2 regions of the Paracoccus zhejiangensis genome follow, and region 1 is predicted to be linked to the other one. Evidence: riboswitches for the same ligand, from Rfam matches in the RefSeq annotation. Region 1 holds a riboswitch; the other holds the start of a gene.

Region 1 (11,178 bases):
GCTTTCCTTGATGTCGCAGACGAAACGGTCGATGCGGGTGATTGCCTCGGCCGCGCCGGCACCGGGCGGAATGCCCAGATCCTCCTCGACCCCCAGCGCGCGGGCCTCGTCGCGGATGCCGGCGATCAGCCGGTCGCGCCGCGCCGGGTCAAGCCCATCGGCAGTGGAATATTCGTCCAGCAACCGCTCCAGCCCGGCCATGCCCTCGGGCAGGCTCGCGGCTTTCAGCGGCGGGGGCAGATGGCCAAGGGTCAGCGCGCCGATGCGCCGCTTGGCCTGCGCCGCCTCGCCCGGATCATTGACGATGAAGGGATAGATCACCGGCAGCGCGCCGATCAGCGCCTCGGGCCAGCAGCCCTCCGACAGCGCCACCGATTTCCCCGGCAACCATTCCAGCGTGCCATGCGCGCCCATATGCACCAGCGCGTGAAGCTGCTGCGAGCGGAGCCACAGGTAGAAGGCGACATAGGCGTGACGCGGCACGCGGGCGAGGTCGTGATAATCGTCGTCCCGCGTCCGACTGTCGCCCCGCTCGGGCTGCAACGCCACCAGAACCTTGCCGCGACGCAGGGCGGCAAAGCGGAAGTTTTTGCCGTCGCAAGCCAGATCGTCTTCGGGTTCGCCCCATGCCTCGTGCAGTTGCGCGCGCAGGACTTCCGGCAGGGTTTGCAGGGCCGCGCGGTAATCGGAGAGCGGCCAGTCGAGGGTTTCAGCGAGCAGTGCCTGCGCCAGCCCCTCGCCTGCGGCGGTGTCATACCCCTCGGCGCCAAGGTTCGAGAGCAACGCCTCGGTCGAGGCCAGCGCGTCCAGCCCGACGGCATGGGCGATCTGGTGCGGGCGGCCGGGATAGGTCGAGATCACCACGGCAAGCTGCCTGTCAACGGGCGGGGTCGTGGCGAGGCGGCGCCATGCCGACACCTTTGCCACGATGGCGGCGATGCGCTCCCCATCCGCGCGATGGGCAAAGCGCGAGAATTGCAGATCGGGATCACGGCGGCCGGGCGACTTGAACGAGGCAACCCCGGCAAACAGCCGGCCGTCGACCTCGGGCAGGACGACATGCATGGCCAGATCGGCGGGCGACAACCCGCGATCCGACGTGAGCCAGTCGCGCCGCCGGGCGGTGGAGAGGGCCAGCTGAAACACCGGGCAATCGCAGGCGTCGAACGGACCGGCCCCGTCATCGCCTTTGGCCGAGAAGGCGGTGACATTGACGATCGCCGCGGGTTGCCGGTCCTGCAGCAGCGGTCTCAGCCAATCGGCGAAACCCGGCGCCTTCAGCGAGGGCGCAAAGACCCCAAGCGCCGCGAACCCCGCCGCGCGCAGCGCATGGATCAGCGCATCGACCGGGCCGGTATCGGCGGCGGTCAGGTAGCTGCGGTAGAAGCTGACCAGCACCAGCGGGCGGTCGTCCAACTCGGGCGCCGCCACCACGCCGCGATCCGGGTCATAGAAGCCGAAATCCGGCACCCTTTTGTCTCCCGGCACCGGCCCGGCATAAATCCCTGCCGCAAGACACAGCTGCGCCAGCGCCGCCTGTGCAGCCACTGCCCCGCCCGCATCGCAAAGCTGCGCCAGCCGCCGCAGCACCGAGACCGGCACGGTCGAAGCCGCATCCAGCGCCGGATCAGGCCGCCCGTCCGCCGGCAGCACCGCCAGGGCCAGCCCCTTGCGCCAAGCCAGATCGCGGATCGAGGCGATGCCATAGGGCCAATAGGCCTCGCCGCCGATCAGCCGGATCAGGATGGCTTTCGCGCCCGACAGCGTGCGCTCGACATAGGTATCGACCGAAACCGGATGTTTCAGCGCAACGATGTTCTGCAGGCGCAGCGAGGGCAGCTTGCCCCCGGCCCGATGCCAGCCCGCCGCGAAGGCGCCAAGGTCGCTGTCCGAGAAGGAGAGCACCACCAGATCCGCCGGGTCCTGCCCCGGATCGAAGGGCGTTTCCGCCTGATCCAGCCCGTGACTTTCGCGGAAGACGACATGCATGGCGCGCGTCAGGCCCCCAAAGTGGCGCGGATCGCGGCCTCATTGATGTGGTGATGCTCGGCGATCACCACCAGTTGCGACACGCGGGGCGTTGCCCCCCAAGGCCGGTCGAACTGATGGCGCACCCGCTCGCCCACGGCCTGCAGCAGCAGGCGCATGGGCTTGCCGGTGACCGCTAGGTAACCCTTGACCCGCAGGATGTTCTGCTCGCGCGCCAGTTGCTGCACCCGTGCGACCAGATCCTCGACGCTGTCCACCTCGGGCAGGTCGATGACCACAGAATCGAAATCATCATGCTCGTGATCGTCGGCGCCGTCGTGATGGCTTGGGCGGGCGGCCAGATCATCCTCGGCGGCGGCATTCAGGCCAAGGATCAGCCGCGGGTCCAGCGCGCCATCGGTGACGGCCAGCATCGGCAGCGGGCGTGGCGCCTCGGCGGTGATCACCTCGCGGGCGGCGGTCAGTCCCGCCTCGCCGGCAAGGTCGGCCTTGGTCAGCAGCACGATATCGGCGCAGGCGATCTGGTCCTCGAACACTTCCGACAGCGGCGTCTCGTGATCGATGCTGTCATCGGCCGCGCGCTGCGCATCGACGGCGGCCACGTCCGGAGCAAAGCGTCCCGCCGCCACGGCCTCGGCATCGGCCAGCGCCACCACGCCGTCGACGGTGATCTTGGAGCGGATCGCCGGCCAGTCGAAGGCTTTCAGCAAGGGCTTCGGCAGCGCCAGACCCGAGGTTTCGATCAGGATATGGTCGGGGCGTTCGGGCCGGGCCAGCAGCGCCTCGATCGTCGGGATGAAGTCATCGGCGACGGTGCAGCAGATGCAGCCATTGGCCAGCTCGACGATGTTCTCGACCGGGCAATTCGCATCGGCGCAGGATTTCAGGATATCGCCATCGACGCCGACGGTGCCGAATTCGTTCACCAGCACCGCCAGCCGCTTACCCTGCGGGTTCTGCATCAGGTGGCGGATCAGCGTGGTCTTGCCCGAGCCGAGGAAGCCGGTGATCACGGTGACGGGGATCTTGGTCAGGTCAGTCATTCGGGGACTCCATCGGGGGTATGCGGGCAAGGCTCTGCTTGCGGAAGATGACGGGACGTTCGCGCCAGGGCACGATGCCCTCGGGCGCGACCGCGTAAAGCGCGGCGCCGCGCAGGATCTCGGGCACGTCCTCCAGCGTCAGCCGGCCATAGACATAGGACCAGCCGCCGGGCTTGGTGATGGCGATGTTGCAGCCGTGGTCGCAGGCCGAGAGGCATTCGACCGGGCGGATGATGACGCCCTCGGGTGCGGGTCCGGCGGTCAGGGCGTCATGCAGCAACCGGCCCGGCGGCTCGCTGCCCTCGGGCACCGGCTGGCCTGCGCGGCAGGTCATGCAGACGTGAAGAATTGCGGCCATGCCAACCCTCATCAGGACGAACGGGGCTGGCCAACGGCGAGGGGCGGGCCCTCTGATCCGAAGGTCGCGGCACACCCCGTCCGCGCGTTTCAGTCTGGCGCTGGCAGGTCTCCCGGCTTGCGGATATCGGGGCTTTCGGCCCCGGCGCCCTGCCCGCCTTCCCGGTCCTTGCGGCCAGTGGCAATGGGCAGACCTTTCCGGTCACGGTCGCGGGGGCGGCTGCTTGAGGTCCCCGGCCCGACGGACCGAAACACCCTTCACATTCCCTTTTCGCCTGCCCGAGGACAGACACCAGCGCACAGGCCCTCCATCGCGGCTGGACGGGGTTCTGTCAAGGGCGCGTCACAGCTCGTCCAGCCCGATATCGACACAGGCCGCCGATTGGGTGATCCGCCCGACCGAGATGATGTCCACTCCGGTCTCGGCCTTGGCCCGGATCGTGTCGAGCCGCACGCCGCCCGAGCATTCCAGCGGCACCCGTCCGGCGACCCATGTGACCGCCGCGCGCATGTCATCATTGCTCATATTGTCCAGCATGATCACATCGGCCCCGGCCTCCAGCGCCTCCCTGACCTGCTCGAGCCGGTCGCATTCGACCTCGATCTTGGTCAGGATCGGGGCATGGGCCTTGGCGCGGGCCACAGCCGCCGAGATCGAGCCGGCCACCGCGATGTGGTTGTCCTTCAGCATGATGCCGTTATCCAGACCCAGACGGTGGTTGCGCCCGCCGCCGCAGGTGACGGCGTATTTTTCCAGCATCCGAAGGCCCGGCGTGGTCTTGCGGGTATCGACCAGCACCGCCCCGGTGCCCTCGATCGCCCGCACATAGTCGGCGGTCAGGCCGGCGATTCCGCTCATCCGCTGCATCAGGTTCAGCGCCACCCGCTCGGCGGTCAGCAAGGACTGCGCATGGCCGGTGACCGTGGCGAAGGTCGTGCCGGCGGCGATCCGGTCGCCATCCCTGCAGCTCGCCTCGAAACGGCAATCGGGGTCAAGCGTGCGGAACACCCGCTCGACCATCGGCAGGCCCGACAGGATGATGTCCTCGCGCGCATTCAGCCCGAAGCTGGCGCGGGCGGCGTCATCGACCATGATCTTGGCGGTCAGGTCGTAATGGTTGCAATCCTCGTCGAGCCACAGCTGGATCAGCTGGTCCAGCTTCCGCATATCGAAAAGCATGCCGTTTCCCCTTCCCGCAAGCCGCGCGCCAGCATGGGAAGTGGCACGAAGTCCCGTCCGGCGCAATTGCCCGATACCGCCCGGTGATCTGGACCTTGGGGGCGGTTCATGCAACTAGGGCCGCGCAAAGACAGCGACGGCAACAATCAGCGGCAGAGCGGTCCCATGAACACCACCCCGAAAATCGCGATCGTGACCGGCGGTCTGACCGGCATCGGCCGCGCCGTGGCGCTGCGGCTGTTGGAGGGGGGCGCGCAGGTTCATGTCGGGGCGCGGCGCGGCGATCTGGCCGAGCTGACCGATCCGGTGAAGGCGCGGTTTGGTGATCGCTTTGCGGTGCGCGGGTTGGATGTGCGCGACAGCGACAGTTGCGCGGGTTTCGTGGGCGAGGTTCTGGGCCGGCATGGCCGCGTCGACATCCTGGTGAATGCGGCGGGTGTCTATGAGGAAGCGGCGGTGATGGACCATCCCGACCGCATCTGGGACGACACGCTGGACACCAACCTGACCGGCACCTTCAAGATGATCCGCGCCGTGCTGCCGTCGATGACCGCGCAGAAATGGGGCCGGATCGTCAACATCGCCTCGACCGCCGCGCATACCGGCATGGCGAACAACGCCGCCTATTGCGCCTCCAAGGCCGGGCTTCTGGGTCTGGGCCGCTGTGTCGCGCTGGAGGGGGCGGCGCTGGGGATCACCTGTAACAGCATCAGCCCGACCTGGGTCGAGACCGAGATGCTGCAATCCTATATCGATGCCGAGGTGGCCGAGGGCGCGCCCTATGCCGAGGTCAGGGCGAAATACGAGGCCTCGAACCCGCAGGGCAAGCTGGTCCAGCCCGGCGAGATCGCCGAGCTGGTGGCGTTTCTGGTCAGCGATGCCGGCCGCGCGATGACCATGGCCGATTATCAGGTCAATGCCGGCTCGCCCTGGTAGTTGAGACGCCGCGACAGCAGCGCGGTGCCGTCGGAGAGTGCGCTGAACGGGCCGAGGCCGGCCTGTCGCCATGCGGCCTTGGCCGCCGCGTTGTCATAGCGGGCATCGACGCGCAACGTCTGCGGATCGCCGGTCAGCAGTTTTGACAGCCCCTCGGGCAGGTCCACCCGCTTCAGCCAGTCCCCGGCGGTCAGGCGGTCATAGCCCGGCATGTCCCCTGTGACCGGCTGATCCGCCGTCAGGTTGTAATACGCCGCCCCCTCGCCGGAGGTGATCCGGGTCAGGAACCGCGCCGCCGCCCGGACATCGATCATCGGAAAGGCCAGCCCCTCGGGCATGGCCCCCGCCGCGCGGCAGGCGGAAAGGATGATCTCGTAGACATCCTTGGGATTGGCCGCGTCGAGATCATAAAGCGAGGGCAATCGGACAATGGCGGCAGGAACACCTGAGACGGCGATCTGCGCCTCGGCCTCGATCTTGGCCGCGCCGTAGCCGGTGCAGGCGTCAAAGAGCTGGGCCGGGGCTTCCGCGAAGGGGCCGCCGGTCTCGGGGAAAACCGCCGTCGAGGAGGAAAACCGCAGATCCGCCGCCGCCGCGCGGCAGAAGTCCAGCACATGGGCGATGCCCGCGCGCGACCAGGCCTGCATCTGCGCGCGGTCCACAGCGAGGTTCACCGTCGCGGCGCAGTGGATGACCGTCGAAACCTGCGCAGAGAGATCGGCGTAATGGTCGCCGTCCAGCCCGAAGCGCGGGTCATCGATCGCCCCCGGCACCAGCACCACCCGTTCCGGCGCGGCCCCCACGGCCTCGGCGATCACCGCCAGCCGCCGCACGGGGTCGTTGTTCCTCGGGCGGACGAGGCAATAGACCACCTGGTCCGCCGGCAGGCGCTCCAGCGCCGCCGCCAGCACATGCCGGCCCAGGAAGCCGGTAACGCCGGTCAAGAAGATGCCGGACCGGTCGAAGACCGAGGCGACCGTCGTGGCTTCGGCCGACAGCAGCTCGTGCAGGCGCGACAACGGCAGGTTCAGCGCCCAGTCAAAATCGACATTCCGGCCATAGGCGCCTTCCAGCGACAGGATCAGGTCAACGCACATCAGCGAATCGCCGCCATGGTCGTGGAACGAGCGGGCGGGGTCCAGATCCGCCACCGGACAGCGCAACAGCCGCGCGGCATGGGCGAGGGCGGGAACCGCATCGCCCGCATTCGCCACAGGCTCGGCCACGATCGCGGGCAGCGCCTTGTAGTCGCATTTGCCCGAAACCTGATGGATCGGGATGGCGTCGAGCCGCACCAGATAGGTCGGGATGCAATAGGCCGGCAACACCTCGCGCAGCGCCGAAGCCAGCGGTGCCGGAATGCGCTGCTGGCCCGCCTCGATGCCCCAGCGATCCCGGTTCGCCCGGTCCTCAGCCACATCGGCTGTGAAATAGAAGACCAGCGCCTGATCGTGATCGCCCACCGGCTGCACCCACGGGATCGCGTGGGAAAAGCGCAATAGCCCGGCCAGCGTCTCGGTCAGCTCGCGGGTCTGGATGCTGTAGCCGCGCAGCTTCAGCATATGCGCGTCGCGGCCCAGCACCACGATCTCGCCCGCCGCATCGACAAAGCCCCGGTCGCCGGTGTCATAGAGCCGCAAGGCCTGCCCCTCGATCACCAGATCGCGGAAGCGGCGGGCGGTTTCCTCGGGCCGGTTCACGTAGCCCGGTCCCAGCATCCTTGGCCCCTCGAAATGCAGCAGACCCGGTATACCCGGCGGGCAGAGTCGGTCGTGATCATCGAGAACGATGGCCCGCAGGTGCGGCATGGCGCGCCCCACGCGGACGCCTTGCCCGGCAGGTTCCTCGCCGGTCAGTTCCGACATGCAGATGTCATGTGTCTCGCAGATGCTGTAGAGGTTCCACAGCACCGCCTGCGGCAGCTTGGCCCGTGCCTCGGCGACCAACCGGTCGCTGACCACCTCGCCATTCAGGATCACCCGTTCGAGCGGCAATGCCGCGCCGGTCGCGGCATCAATGCCTTGCAGGAACTTGCCGAAGAAAGACGGCGTGAACAGCATCTCGGTTAGGTCATGGGCGGCGATGAACCGCGCCAGCGCCTGCGGCGACAAGAGGTCATCGAGGCGCGGAAACCACATCTCGGCACCGTTCCTGAGCGGGCGGAACATTTCCCAGATGGCGAAGATATAGATGCCGACCCGCATCCCCTCGCCGTAGGGCGTATAGGCATCGCGCCAGCGATAGGAGAGAAAGGCCGAATCCTGCGTGACCGGGATGCATTTCGGCCGCCCGGTCGTGCCCGAGGTGGCGACCAGGTAGATCGCATCCTGCGGCGCGACCTGTCCCGGCGTGATCCGCTCGACCGCCGGCCCTCCCAAGAGCGTGGCCCCCTCGATCACCCGGCAGGCGTCTGGCAACTGCCCGGTCTTCGGCGCCTCGGCGGTCAGGATCAGGCTTATCTGCAACTCGTCAAGGATGTTCGACAGCACCGAAGGCGGCATGGCCGGGTCCAGGTGCACGAAGGGCCGCCCGTCGATGACGCAGGCCGTCGCCAGCGCCCCGAACAGCGCCCCGGGCGCGCCGAAGACCCCGACCGCGCGCTGCCCGGCCAGATGCGGCTGGCAGGCGGCAACGACCGAGGCCAGTTCGCCATAGGTCAGGGAAAGCTCCGCATCGCACAGCGCCAAATTGCCGCGAAAGCGGGTCAGCGCCTCTGCAAGTTCCGCGGGAACCGACTGGGGGTCGTCTTGCATGGGGCAATCCAGGGTTGTGGGACGGGAAGGGTTGCGGTTACGTCCGCGCAAATTGACCAAAGGTCAAGTGCGCCGGGCGTTCATTGCGCGAAATCGCGCCGCGATAGGGTTGGGACACAGCGCCGCAGCCGAGAGGCCGAGACCTGCCGCAGCCAGCCCTGGTAGGGTTCGCCCGGGATCGCCGCCAGCTCCACGGCGAGATCCAGCCCCGCCGCATCGATGGCATCGCCGAGGGCCAGCACCGCCGCCGGATCGCCGTCGATCTCCAGCGCGTCCGGGGCAAGGGCTGTCTCGCCCGGCGCGACCCGGCGGAGCAGGGCGAGAAAATCCGCCAGATCGCCCCGGATGGCCGCATCATGATCGATGCGCGCGCCGCGCCGGAAGATCTCGACCTGCCCGGTGGCGGGGGTCAGGACCAGCAGCACCGACAGCTGACGCACATCGACCAGCAGCCGGGCCTTCGCCTGTTCCCCCATGCACGCAAGGATCGAGGGATGGCGGGCGGTGATCCGGGACAGGACCGCGCCGAGGGCCAGCCCCAGAAGCTGCGGCGCCAGGGGCGGGGGCGGAAGGCGTCGCGTGAACGCGCCGGGCCGTGATGCAATGGTCATGCGGCGCGCCTTATTCCCAACCGCCCGGCCCCGCGTTGATCCAGATCAAAGGGGCTGATCGACCCGCCCTCGTGCGGCGATCTGCCACGGGCCGCAGCGCTGCCCGGGCGGCGCAAGGTCTCGCCCTCGCGCCGCCTGTTCATCCGCGCGCCCCCCGACGCGCCGATCCGCACGCCGTCACGCGGTCAGCAGCACAGCGCTGTCCATGTTCACCTGCAGCGCCACCTCGGCGCCCGTGGGCAAGGGTGGCTCGCTCATGTGATGGCTCTTGTCCACCACCAGATCGCTGCCCGCCGCCTGCACGATATAGCGGATCTGGCTGCCCAGAAATTCGCTGTGCAGCACCTGCCCGATGATGGTGTCCGGACCGCAGAGCGGCGAGATGGTGATGTTCTGCGGCCTCAGCACGATCGAGGACGGCCCGGCCTTCGCGGTCATCGGCAAGGGCAGCGCATCGCCCGAGCCGGTGACGAAGCGCAGCGCCTCGCCGCGCTTCTCGACGCGGCCTTCCAGCACGTTGGCGGTGCCAAGGAAACGCGCGACAAACAGGTTCGCCGGATGGTCATAGAGCTCCTGCGGGCGGCCGATCTGCTGGATCACGCCTTTGTCCAGCACCGCCATGCGGTCGCTGGTGCTGTTGGCCTCTTCCTGATCGTGGGTGACGAAAATCGTTGTCAGCCCCAGCTTGCGCTGCAGCGCCAGCAACTCGCGGCGCATCTGTACGCGCAGGCTGGCGTCGAGGTTCGACAGCGGCTCGTCCAGCAACAGCACCTGCGGCTCGATCACCACGGTTCGCGCCAGCGCGATCCGCTGCTGTTGCCCGCCCGACAGCTGGTTCGGCATCCGTGCGGCCAGATGCGACAGGCCCACGAGGTCCAGAGCCTCCTCGACCCGGCGGGCGATCTCGGCCCCCGGCAGCTTGCGCTCGCGCAGGCCGAAGGCGACGTTTTCCTGCACCGAGAGATGCGGCCAAAGCGCGTAGGACTGGAACACCATGCCCACGTTGCGCTTCCAGGGCGGCAGGTCCAGCACATCGCGGCCACCGATGCGGATCGCCCCGCTGGGGCGCGGACCGAACCCGGCGATCGAGCGCAACAGCGTCGACTTGCCCGATCCCGAGGGCCCGAGGAAGGCGAAGAACTCGCCCGGCTTGATGCTGAGGTTAACCCCGGTCAGCACCTTGGTCGGGCCAAAGGCCAGGTGCAGGTTCTCGATCTCGATGCCAAGCATTTCGGTTTTCATGGTCAGACTCCCTCTCGGCGCTCAGTGCTCGGCACCGGATGTTTTCAGTTTCTTGTCGCGCTCGATGATGATCTGCGACAGGAACGTCCCCAGACCCACGATGATGACCGCGACGATGCCAAGGGCGGCCCCCGCCCCGCGCCCCGAGGGCGTCTGCATGAACAGGTAGATGCCATAGGCCAGCGGGCTGTCGGCCTCGGACGAGACCAGCATGATCGTCGCCGACAGCTCGACCGCCGCCGTGGCGAAGCTGGTGACGAAACCGGCAAGGATGCCCCCGGTCATCAGCGGCACCACCACGCGGCGAATGGTCCGCGACTTGGTGGCGCCAAGGCTCTCCGCCGCCTCCTCCAGCGCGACGCTGACCTGTTGCAGCGCCGCCATGCAGGCACGCAGCGCATAGGGCAGACGGCGGATCATCAGTGCGATGGCGATGATCACCCACCATTGCGCCAGCGGCTTGTCGAGGAAGGGCACATCCACGCCCTGAAAGGTTCGCAGATAGCCGATGCCCAGCACCACCCCCGGCACGGCCAGCGCCGCGGTGGCCATGTAGTCCAGCCCCTTGCGGCCGATCAGGCCGGTGCGCATGACGATATAGGCGATGGCGGTGCCGAGGATCACGTCCCCCAGGGCGGCGATGCCGGCGTAAAGGAGCGTGTTCAGGATATAGTCCTGCGAGCCTTCCCACATGCGGACATAATTCGCCCAGGTATAGCCATCGGGCAGCGGCGCAAAGCTCCAGATCGTGCTGAAGGACAGAAGCAGCAGCCCCAGATGCGGCGACAGCACGAGGGCGAGGATGAACAGCACCGCGCCATAGGCGATGACCTTCTCGCGCCCGCTCAGATCGCGCTTGGCCAGACCGCCGCCGCCCTTCTGCACGGTGGCGTAATCCTTGCCGCGCATGACCAGGAACGAGGCCCAGAGCGACAGGATCGAGAAGGCCACGAGGATGACCGAGATGACATAGCCCATCGGGTCGCTGATGCCGACCGAGGTGATGCGCAGATAGGCCTGCGGCGCCAGCATGTTGTTGACGTTCAAGAGAAGCGGCGTGCCGAGAT
Region 2 (11,178 bases), on a different replicon from region 1:
GCGCGGAAGCTGCCGTCACGCAGCCCTCCGCCCTGCAGGCTTTCCAGATGCGCGATGGCCTCGGGCCGTGCACTGAGACCAAGCGCGATCAGCGCGTATTCACTCAGCGTCCGGTCCTGCGCCCCGGTTTCGGGTGAAAGGCCCGTCACCGGCGCGAAGTCGCGTTCGGTCCAGACTCTCGGCTCGGTGCTGGCAATCAGGTAATCCAGCGCCGCCGGATCCTCCGAGCGGTTGGCGATGTAGCCAAGTGCCACCAGCGCCGAGACCCGGCCCTTCTCGGCCATGGCGGCGGCCCGGTCGGGCTCGATGCCTTCGGCACCGCCTTCGCCCGCCGGCCCCTGTTCGACATAGTCGATCAAGGCGGCGGTCGAGGCCGGATCGCCGATCATGCCGATCACATTGGCGATGTTCTCGTGATAGAGCACCTCGGCCGGGTCGTTCAGCATGTTGAGCAGGGTCTGGGCATCCGCCGGGCTGTAGCGCGCGGCCACATCCAGCGGCAGGCCCTCGAACCAGACCTGGCGCACGAACTCCTCGACCGGCATCAGCGCGGCCTCATTGCCCCCGCCAGCTTCGACCGTCATGTCGACCGGCACGATGAAGGCCGAGACCAGCGCCGAACCGCCATAGGAGCCGCATTCGCTGGCGTTGATGCGAAGCCGGTTCGAGCCGATCGAGGGGAACATCAGCGCGTCCGAGGTATCGGTGCGATGCGGCAGGCCGGTATTGTGGCCAAACTCATGCGCCCAGAGAATGCCCTCCTGCGTGGCGGTGAAGCGCTCGGTGATGAAGGACGCGCCCGGCGTCTGGCCGCAGCCGATGATCGAGGTGTTGAAGCCCGCCGAGCCGCAGAAATCGACCGTTGGCACCACCTTGATGTTGCCGTTCAGCCCGAAGACCTGCTGCACCTCGGCATTGGTGTTCAGGTTGCCATCGGTCTCGGCAAAGGCGCCGACCGCGCCATTGCGGGTCACGCCGACGGCGCAGGCGACATCGCCCGGCCCGTCATTGCGGGTCAGCACCGTGCCCAGATCGTTCAGGATGCTGTCGGCCTGCCCATCGGTCATGGCCAGCGTGTTGTGGCGCCGGATGGTCAGCGCGCGCACCGTGCGCGGCTGCACCTCGGACCACCAGCGATGCCACATGGCGCGATCGGTGCCACGGGCAAAGCAGTCCAGCCGGTTCGTACCCCAGCTGACGCATTCGGGCTGTTCCAGAATGGTGCCGCCAAGGCTTTCCCATCCGCCCCAGTTCTGGCCATCCCACCAGCGGTGATACATGGCGCGGTCAAGGCCGCGGGCAAAGCAGTCGATGCGGTTCGCACCCCAGTTCACGCAATCCGGGGCCTCCAGGATGGTGCCGCCCAGGTTCTCCCATCCGCCCCAGTTCCGGCCATCCCACCAGCGATGATACATCGCGCGGTCGGTGCCGCGGGCGAAACAGTCGATGCGGTTCGCGCTCCAGCTGGTGCAGTTCGGTGTTTCCAGGATGGTGCCGCCAAGGTTTTCCCATCCGCCCCAGTTCCGGCCGTCCCACCAGCGGTGATACATGGCGGCATCGGTGCCACGGGCGAAGCAGTCGATGCGGTTGGCCGCCCATGCGGTGCAGTCGGGCCGGTCCAGCAGCACGCCGCCGAGGTTCTCCCATCCACCCCAGTTCCGGCCGTCCCACCAGCGATGGTACATGGCCGCGTCGGTGCCACGGGCGAAACAGTCGATGCGATTGGCGCTCCACGTGACGCAGTCGGGCTTGTCCAGGAGCACGCCGCCAAGGTTCTCCCATCCGCCCCAGTTGCTGCCGTCCCACCAGCGGTGATACATGGCCGCGTCGGTGCCGCGGGCGAAACAGTCGATGCGGTTCGCCCCCCAGCTGACACATTCGGGCGAATCGAGGATCACGCCGCCAAGGTTCTCCCATCCGCCCCAGTTGCTGCCATCCCACCAGCGGTGATACATGGCGCGGTCGGTGCCGCGGGCGAAGCAGTCGATGCGGTTCGCCCCCCAGCTTGTGCAGCTTTGTTCTTCCAGCACGACGCCGCCGAGGGATTCCCATCCGCCCCATTCGGCGCGGGATTGTGTCGGAGCGGAGATCAGGGCGGCAAGCGCCAGCAGGGCCAGCGCGGCGAGCCGCCGCCAGCGCCCGATCAGACCAGACAAACGAAACATTTCAGCCTCTTACACAGGCGCGGCCAGTGGCGCGCGCCAAGGGTTGCTGTCGCCCGTTGGGCGGCATTTGATAATCTTATGGAATTATCCAACCGGCTGGATTTATATTTATTAATATAAATTAATGTGAAATTCAATCTGAATATAATTTGCAGGATGTTATTCAATTAAGCTAGTTAACCGTATTCTCCCCAACCCATGCTGCAGCTGCAAAATTGCCCGTGCATCCTGTGGTCGGCCACAGTAACCTGCGGAAAAGCGGAGGAAGGGACAGGCATGGCCGGACAGATCATCACCGTGGCCCAGCAGAAGGGCGGATCGGGCAAAACGACCATCGCGGTCAATCTCGCGGTGGCGCTGCGCTCGCGCGGGCATTCGGTCGCGCTGGTCGATACCGACCCGCAGGGCAGCATGGGCCGCTGGTTCATGGAGCGCAGCGAGCATTATGCCGAGGACGAGGCGCTGGATTTCTCGACCTCCTCGGCCTGGGGCGCGTCCTACGAATCCGAGAAGCTGAAGAAGCGCTTCGATTACGTCATCATCGACACGCCACCCAAGATCGACAGTGACCTGCGCCCGGCGCTGCGGGTGGCCGATCTGGTGATCGTGCCGGTCGCCTCGAGCCATGTGGACCTGTGGGCGACCGAGGGCGTGCTGGATCTGGCGCGGCGCGAGAAGGCGCCGGTGCTGATCGTGCTCAATCGCACCAAGGCCGGGACGCGGCTCGGCGCCGAGATCGCCGAGAAATGCGCGGAACTGGGCGCCGAGATCGCGGCGACGCAACTGGCCAACCGTGTGGCCTATGCCGAGACGCTGGGGCAGGGTCTGGGTGCGGCGGAAAAGCCCAAGGCCACCCCGGCGCGGGTCGAGATCGAGGCGCTGACCGACGAGATTCTCGCCAAGCGCTAGGCTCAGATCGGCAGGATGGCCGGGCCGTGCGGGGTGTCGATGCGGTGAACGCTGATGCCGAAGGCGCGGCTCAGGTTCTCCGCCGTCAGAACCTCGCCCGGCGCACCATCGGCCAGCACCTCGCCGCCCGCCAGCAGCACCAGACGGGTGCAGAACCGCGCCGCCAGCCCCAGGTCGTGGATCGAGGCGAGGATGCAGTGGCCTTCGCCCGCCAGCGCGCGGAAAAGCCGCAGGCAGGCCAGTTGCTGCGCCGGATCCAGCCCCGCCACCGGCTCATCGGCCAGAAGCAGCGGGGTTTCCTGTGCCAGCGCCCTAGCGATCAGCGCGCGGCCCTGCTCGCCCCCTGACAGCCGCGTGGCGGTGCGGGCGCGGAACGGTTCCAGCCCCATGCGGGAAATGGCCGCGTCGATGGCGGCGCGATCCTCGGCCCCGCTGGCACCGGGCCAGGGGATGCGGCCAAGCGCCACCAGGTTCTCGACGCTGATCGGCCAGGCGATCTCGCGCGATTGCGGCAGATAGGCGGCGCGGTGGGCACGGTCACGGGCCGAGAGGGCGGCCAGATTCGAACGGCCTACAAAGGGGATCAACCCCAGTGCCGCTTCCATCAGTGTCGATTTCCCGGCACCGTTCGGCCCCAGAAGGCCCACGAACTCGCCCGGCTCGACGCTGAGCGAGACCCCGCGCAGAACCGGGCGGTTGCGGCGGGTGACGGACAGGTTTTCGAGGGTCAGGAGGCTCATCCGAGGCCCCCGCGCGACCGTGTTTTCCAGATCAGGTGCAGGAACAGCGGCGCGCCGACCAGTGCGGTCAGCACGCCCAGCTTCAGGTCGCGCTCGGGCAGGATCAGCCGCACGGCAATATCGGCGGCCAGCACCATCGCCGCCCCGCCAAGCGCCGAGGCCGGCAACAGCCGCGAGGGTTGGGCGCCGACCAACGGGCGCAAGAGATGCGGCACCACCAGCCCGACGAAGCCGATGGTGCCCGCCACCGCCGTCGCCGGTCCGATCATCAGCGCCACGCCCGCAACCAGCAGCCAGCGCAGCCGTCCGGGTGCGATGCCCATGGCGGCGGCGGCGCTTTCGCCGAGGGTCAGCGCGTCGAGGCCGCGGCCAAGACGCATCAGGATCAGCCCGCCGAGGATCATCACCGGCAAAGCCAGCGCCACATGCAGCATCGAACGATCCGCCAGCGAGCCCATCAGCCAGAAGACGATCTCGTTCGCCGCATAGGGATTGGGCGAGAGGTTCAGCACCAGCTGCGTCCCCGCCCCGGCCAGCGCCGAGATGGCGATGCCGGCGAGGATCAGCGTCACCGAGCCACCGCGCGGACCGGCCAGCGCCATCAGCACCGCCACGCCCAAGGCAGCACCGGCCAGCGCCATCAGCGGCAGGCCAAGGGCGAGGCTGGCCGACAGCCCGATCTGGATGGCGATGACCGCGCCAAGCGCCGCCATGCCGCTGACCCCGATCAGCCCCGGCTCGGCCAGCGGGTTTCGCAGATAGCCTTGCAACGCCGCGCCCGAGAGACCAAGCGCCGCGCCAACGCCCACACCCAGAAGCGCGCGGGGCAGGCGGATCTCGCGCATCACGATGGGCAAGGGGCCGTCACCGCCAAGGATCAGCGCGCGGATCCCCTCGACGAAGCCGATGCCCGCCGGGCCGGTTGTCAGCGAGACGAGGAACAGCAGCGCCACCAGCGCCGCGAGGGCGAGCATCAGACGGCTCATTGCAGCGCCTCGATGGCATCGAGCACGAAAGGCGTGCCGCAGACCCAGTCGCGGTCGGTCACCTCGGCCATGCCGGGGGCCGCCTGTTGCAGCGCCGGGTGGTCCAGAATGGCCTCGGACCGCGACTGTCCGGGCCATTTCGCCCCGGTGATCAGCCGGTCGGGCTCGGACATGACCAGCAGTTCCAAGGGCAGGGCGGTGGTCGTCTCGATGCCGTAATCGCCGGCGATATTGTCGTAACCCGCCGCCTCGACAATCGCCCCGGCCAGCGTCGAACGCCCCGAGGTGAAGCCATTGGCATAATACAGCGCCGCCCGGCCATGCGTGGCGTCCTTGGCCAGCGCCGCAAGCCCCGCATCGAAATCTTCGATCAGCCGCGCGGCCTCGGCCTCGCGACCGAGCCAGTTTCCGATCTGGCTGATCTGCGCGCGGATGGCGTCGAAATCCTCGGCAGGCGGCAGCACCTCGACCCGGATCGCCAGCCGGCGCAGCATCGCCACCGCCGGCCCCGAGGCATATTGCCCGGCAATCACCAGATCGGGCCGCATCAGGTAGATCTCTTCGGCGCGGCCGTAATTCGGTGGATAGGCCGCCGCCACTTCGGCCATCGGCGACATGTTCGGGTCAGCCGCCAGATCGCTGACCGACACGAGTTGCCCCGGCGCCGCCAGCAGCATGGCGATCTGGTCGGTGCAGAGGTTCATCGACACCACCCGCCGGGGCGCCTCAGCCCCCGCGACCGCCGGCAGGGCGACGACCAGCGCCGCCGCCACACCGCGGACCAGATCAGAACTCCGCACGGATCCCCGCGAAGAGGGCGCGGCCCGAGGTGCCGTAGCCGCGCAGCACCTGGTAGTCCTGGTCGAACAGGTTCTCGACCCGCAGATAGCCGGTCGACCGGCCGGTCAGGTCATATTCGACCGAGGCATCGACCAGCGTATAGCTGGGCATTTCCGCCCCGCGATCGACCAAGCCCGAGGCATGGGTCAGCCCCAGCCCGAAGCGCGAGCGGTCCGAGATGTCGCCGTCGAGCCGCAGGTTCAGCACCCGCTCGGGCACCCGTTCCAACTGTTGGCCGTCGGGGCGCTCGGTATCGGTATAGGTGAAGTTGCCGCTGAGCCGCAGCCGGTCGTTCAGCGGCGTTTCACCCGACAGCTCGATCCCCTGACTGCGCGTGTCGCCGGGGATCTGTTCGTAGTGGAAGGTCGCATAGGAATAGTCGATCAGATCGGTCACGACCGAGTGGAAGGCGGTTGCGCGCAGGGTCGCGCCATTGGCAAAGCTGCGCTCGACGCCGATCTCGCCACCCTTGGCGGTTTCCGGCGTCAGGTCGGGCGTGCCGGCCCAGAAGCTGTAAAGCTCGTAGGGCGAGGGGGCGCGATAGCCGGTGCCCCAATTGGCGCGGAGCGTCCAGTTGTCATCTGGGCGCCAGGCCAGCGCCAGCCGGCCCGTGGCCTCGCTGCCGAATTGCGAATTGTGGTCGTGGCGCAGCGACAGGGCCAGATCCAGCCGGTCGTTGGGCGTATAGCGCGCCTCGGCAAAGGCCGAATTGGTGATGTAACCGGCATCGGTGCTGTCGCCCTGGAACTCCTCGCGGCTATGGGCCGCGCCCCAGGCCAGCACCACCTGCGGGTTCAGATCGACCGAGCCCTTGTATTCCAGCTCGGTCCGCTCGCCCTCGAAGGGATAGGTGAAGCCGTCATAGGTTTCCTGCCGCGAGGTCTCGCTGCGCTGCAGGGCCAGCCCGTGGCGGATGCCGCCGGCGTCGTAATCGGCATAGATCCGGCCACCGCGCAGGATGCCGTTGCTGGCATCGGCGCCATCTTCCAGCACCGGGAAATCGCCATCGGTCTCGGCCTCGGTCTTCTGCCAGAAGCCGGCGGCGCCGATGGTCAGGGCGTCGTTGACATCATAGCGGCCCGACAGCGTGGCGCGGGTGGCGCGGGCGCCATCGTCCTCGCGGTTGCCATCGGCCTCGTCCGCGACCGAGAAGCCATCAGTGTCGAGATGCTGAACCGTGAAGGCCAGCGCATGACGCTCGCCGGAAGTGGTGATGCTATAGGCCGCCCGCTTGGTGTTGTAGCTGCCATATTCCAGAGTCGCGCGCTGGCGGGTGCCGGGTTCGGTTGCATCCAGCGTGCTGATGGCGATGACCCCGCCGATGGCCTCGGAGCCGTAAAGCGCCGATTGCGCGCCCTTCAACACCTCGATCCGGGCGATGTCACCGGTCATCATCGCGCCGGGATCAAAGCGGATCTGGGTCGAGGAGGGGTCCGACACGTCGATCCCGTCGACCAGCACCTTCACATATTGCCCGGCAAGGCCACGGATACGCAGGGTCGACTGGGTACCGAAGCCGCCATTGGCGGTGGCCGAGATGCCGGGCAGGGTGGCCAGGTAGTCGGTCAGGCGCAGGGTGCCGTCGCGCTGAAGTTCCTCCTGCGTCACGACCTCGACCGTGGCGCCGGTGCGGCCCAGTTCGGCCTCGGTCTGATAGGCGTAGAGCGTGATCTCGGGCAGCACGTAATCGGCCGGCGGCAGCGCGGCCCCCTGCGCGGCGGCGAGGCCGGCAAGGGCGGTCAGCGCGGTCGAGGCGGCCAAAAGATGGCGGAGTTGCATCGGTTCGGTCCTTCAGGGCGCCCGGTCGTTGCGGGCGGGGATGGGTGATCCGGTGGGAAGGCGTTTCCGGCCGGACGGGTCAATGAACCACCGCGACGGACAAACCGTTTCGCACATGCGCCCCGCATGTGGTCAGGGTGATGGCCTTGGCAGGTCTCCTGGCTTCGCGGGTCGGGGCTTGGCCGGGTCTTCCCATCCGCAACCGCGAACAGTGACATGTCCGGCCTCGCTCGCCGCTGACAGTTGCGGGGGCAGCCGCGGAATTGCACCGCGTTCCCTTTTCACCGGGATCACTCCCGGAACCGAGGCAGGGCGGGGATTAACCGAAGCCGCGAAACGGGGCAAGAACTATCGGCGGCCGAGCCCGGCCACCCAGTTCGGCACCGTCTCGCTGGCCGGGCCGATGATGCGCTTGGCAAAATCGCGGGCATTGGCGCTGGCGGCGAGGTTCAGTTCCACGCAGGGGATGCCCCGGCGGGCGGCGTGCTGGGCAAAGCCGGCGGCGGGATAGACATTGCCCGAGGTGCCGATGGCGGCGAAAAGATCGGCTTCCTCCAGCGCCTGCCAGATCCGCTCCATGTGATAGGGCATCTCGCCGAACCAGACGATATCGGGGCGGGTGGCGGCGGCGCCGCAGGAGGGGCAGGGATCGGCGGGCTGCATGACCAAAGGCGCCGGCCAGCGATGGCCGCAGGCGGCGCAGAGGGCGCGGGTCAACTCGCCATGCATGTGGATGACATCCGCGCTGCCGCCGCGCTCGTGCAGGTTGTCGACATTCTGGGTGATCAGCGTCAGGTCATGCGACTGCGCCAGATCGGCCAGCGCGCGATGGGCCGGGTTCGGCTGAACCTCGGCCAGCCGGGCGCGGCGCTGGTTGTAGAAGCGGTGGACCAGGTCGGGGTCGCGTTCGAAGGCCTCGGGCGTCGCCACGTCCTCGACCCGGTGGTTTTCCCACAAGCCATCGGCGGCGCGAAAGGTCGCAAGCCCGCTTTCGGCGGAAATGCCCGCCCCGGTCAGAACGGCGATGCGCAACGCCGGCTCAGCGGCAATAGGCCTCGGCACTGCTGGCAAAGCGCTTGTAGCGCGACCAGAAGGCGTTGTCGGCGTCGCTTTTCGACATGCGGACCTCTTGCGCCTTGTGCGGCTCGCGGAAGAAGCCGGCGGCACGGCGCTGGTCGGACCGCGACAGCGTCTGGTTCGCCACCTGCTGGATGCAGCCGCAGAGCGGCGCATTGCCACGCGCGCGGTCCGAGCGCACGCAGGCGCTGTCGATCGGGCCGGCCATGGCCAAAGGGGTGGTCAGCACGACGGCGGCGGCCGCAATGATGATGCGGTTGAGCATTGGGACTGTCTCCTCGGTTCCTCGTCATCGGATGCCGCGGGCTTGTCGCCCGTCTCCTTTGGCACCGTCATGCCCCCAGATATAGCAAATTCCGGGGCGTCGCTCAATCTCTTGGGTATAACCCATTGGTCAGGGGCGGGCCGCCCGCAACATCAATATCTTGTGGCGTCGCGGCCCCGCGCGGATCAGGCCGGCTCGGGCGAATAGCCGGCGCCGCGGATCGCCGCCTCGGCCTCGGTCGCGTTGATTCCCTCGACCCGGACGCGCTTCGTCTCAAGGTCGATCTGCGCCGTGCCGCCGGCCTCGGTGACAGCTTCCTCGATCGCCGCCTTGCAATGGCCGCAGGTCATGTCGGAAACGGTGAACTCCATCGGATATCCTTTCGCTTGACGGCCCCGCACGGGCCGGCCACACCCGCGGGCATGGAATGGATCGGTTTCGACGCAGATGACACGCTTTGGGAAAACGAGACGTTTTTCCGCAGCACCCAGGCTGGCTTCGCCCGCCTGCTCGAGGGCCATGCGCCACCCGAGCGCATTGCCGCGCATCTCTTCGACACCGAATGCCGCAATCTGGCGCGTTACGGTTACGGCATCAAGGGCTTCATGCTGTCGATGGTGCAGACCGCGCTGGAGCTGACCGAGAACCGCCTGCCGGGCGAGGCGGTGGCGGAAATTCTGGCAATGGGGCAGGAGATGCTCGCCCATCCGGTGCATCTGCTGGAGGGCGCGGCGGGGGCGGTCGAGGCGCTGTCGGACCGCCGCCGCATCCTCATCACCAAGGGTGACGTGCTGGATCAGGAGCGCAAGATCGCGCTGTCGGGTCTGGCCGAGCGGTTCGACGCCATCGAGATCGTCCAGCACAAGACGCCCGATGCCTATGCCGCCGTCTTTGCCCGCCACGGCATCACCCCGGACCGTTTTCTGATGGCCGGCAATTCGATGAATTCGGACGTCCTGCCGGTGCTTCAGGCCGGCGGCAATGCGGTGCTGATCCCGCATGATCTGACCTGGCTGCACGAGCAGGGCGATGACCCCGATCATCCGCGCTTTCACCGGCTGGAGCGCATCGCCGACCTGCCGGCCCTTGTCGCGAAGCTGACCCCATGACCGGCAATGCCCGCGCGGCGGGGCTGATGGTCTTGGGCATGGCCTTCTTCGCCATCGAGGACCTGCTGCTGAAGCTGTTGGCCGTGCGGCTGAGCATCGGCGAGGTGCTGTTCCTGCATGGCGCGCTGGGGGCGGTGCTGTTCGCGCTTCTGATCCGGTTGCGCGGTCAGCCGACTGGCTGGCAGGGCGCGCGGCGACCTGTGGTGCTGCTGCGCAGTCTGGGCGAGGGGCTGACGGCGCTGACCTTTGTGGCGGCGCTGGCGCTAGGCGATCTGGCCTCGGTCTCGGCCATCACCCAGGCGCTGCCGCTGGCCATGACCATGGGCGGGGCGCTGATCCTGGGCGAGCATGTCGGCTGGCGGCGCTGGCTGTCGGTGGCACTTGGCTTTCTGGGCGTGTTGATGATCATGCGGCCGGGGACCGAGGCCTTTCACCCCGCGGCCCTGCTGGCGCTCGCCTCGGTCTTCTTCGCGGCGATGCGCGACCTGACCACGCGGCGGGTGCCGGTCGATGTCGGATCGGGCCTTCTGACCATCACCGCCTTCACCGCCATCGCCCTGTCGGGGCTGGTGCTGATGGCGGTTGAGGGGCAGGGGCTGCGGATGCTGGACCTGAACCAGTGGCTGCTGCTTCTGGCCTGCGTCTTCGTCGGGCTGGCGGGCTATCAGGCCATGGTCGTGTCGGTGCGGCTGGCCGATCTGTCGCTGATCGCGCCCTTCCGCTATACGCGGCTGGTCTTTGCGCTGATCCTCGCCGTGCTTGTGCTGCGCGAGCGCCCCGATCTTTGGACCCTCGCCGGGGCCGGGGTGATCGTGCTGTCGGGCGTCTATGCGATGTGGCGCGAGGCGCAGCTGCGCCGGCGGGCGGCGCGGCGGGCCTAGTCGGCTGATGCACGCGGATCGCTGGCAAGGCAGGGGTCCAGCATCACCCGCCGCCCCTCGGCCCGGATGAAGCCGCCGGCCAAGACCGCTCCGTCGCCCGGCTCAAAATCGCCGGTCTCGTAGGTGACGCAGAGCACCTGCACTTCTGCTGCCTCACACAGCACCAGGTAGGCCAGCACCCCGTCGCTTTCGACCGCGCTCAGCCTTCCGCGCACCGTCAGGCTGATCCGCTCCCCGGTCTCGGGCGCGTAGCCGACCCAGTCAGGCAGGGTGGCGCAGGTGGCGGCGCGGTCGGCCAGCGCCTCGCCGGGCCGGAACGGGGCCAGCGGGCCGAACGGGTCGGGCTCGACCGCCAAGGCCGCAGCCGCCAGGCCCGCACCGAGCGCCAGCGCCGTCACCCCCGTTTGCCACAGACTCGCCATTCCCC

What was found. A riboswitch is a leader RNA that binds a small molecule or an ion and turns the genes downstream of it on or off. The one in region 1 is predicted to bind cobalamin.
Region 2: it holds a riboswitch for cobalamin, as region 1 does, so the genes downstream of both, CX676_RS07130 (TonB-dependent receptor plug domain-containing protein) here and CX676_RS19950 (DUF1636 family protein) in region 1, are expected to answer to the same signal.

What each region holds. Positions count from the first base shown of each region.
Region 1 is NZ_CP025431.1:131,081-142,258, reverse strand. Features, by position in the region: gene cobN (cobaltochelatase subunit CobN) at 1-1,989, opposite strand, end outside; gene cobW (cobalamin biosynthesis protein CobW) at 1,998-3,032, opposite strand; gene CX676_RS19950 (DUF1636 family protein) at 3,025-3,390, opposite strand; cobalamin riboswitch at 3,476-3,701, opposite strand; gene nadC (carboxylating nicotinate-nucleotide diphosphorylase) at 3,733-4,569, opposite strand; gene CX676_RS19940 (SDR family NAD(P)-dependent oxidoreductase) at 4,735-5,505, shown strand; gene CX676_RS19935 (non-ribosomal peptide synthetase) at 5,478-8,258, opposite strand; gene CX676_RS19930 (SCP2 sterol-binding domain-containing protein) at 8,339-8,869, opposite strand; gene CX676_RS19925 (ABC transporter ATP-binding protein) at 9,047-10,111, opposite strand; gene CX676_RS19920 (ABC transporter permease) at 10,133-11,178, opposite strand, start outside.
Region 2 is NZ_CP025430.1:1,442,997-1,454,174, reverse strand. Features, by position in the region: gene CX676_RS07155 (hypothetical protein) at 1-2,165, opposite strand, end outside; gene parA (ParA family partition ATPase) at 2,442-3,074, shown strand; gene CX676_RS07145 (ABC transporter ATP-binding protein) at 3,077-3,814, opposite strand; gene CX676_RS07140 (FecCD family ABC transporter permease) at 3,811-4,800, opposite strand; gene CX676_RS07135 (ABC transporter substrate-binding protein) at 4,797-5,600, opposite strand; gene CX676_RS07130 (TonB-dependent receptor plug domain-containing protein) at 5,587-7,419, opposite strand; cobalamin riboswitch at 7,551-7,741, opposite strand; gene CX676_RS07125 (NAD-dependent deacylase) at 7,768-8,451, opposite strand; gene CX676_RS07120 (hypothetical protein) at 8,459-8,761, opposite strand; gene CX676_RS07115 (heavy-metal-associated domain-containing protein) at 8,947-9,132, opposite strand; gene CX676_RS07110 (HAD family hydrolase) at 9,184-9,870, shown strand; gene CX676_RS07105 (DMT family transporter) at 9,867-10,751, shown strand; gene CX676_RS07100 (hypothetical protein) at 10,748-11,173, opposite strand.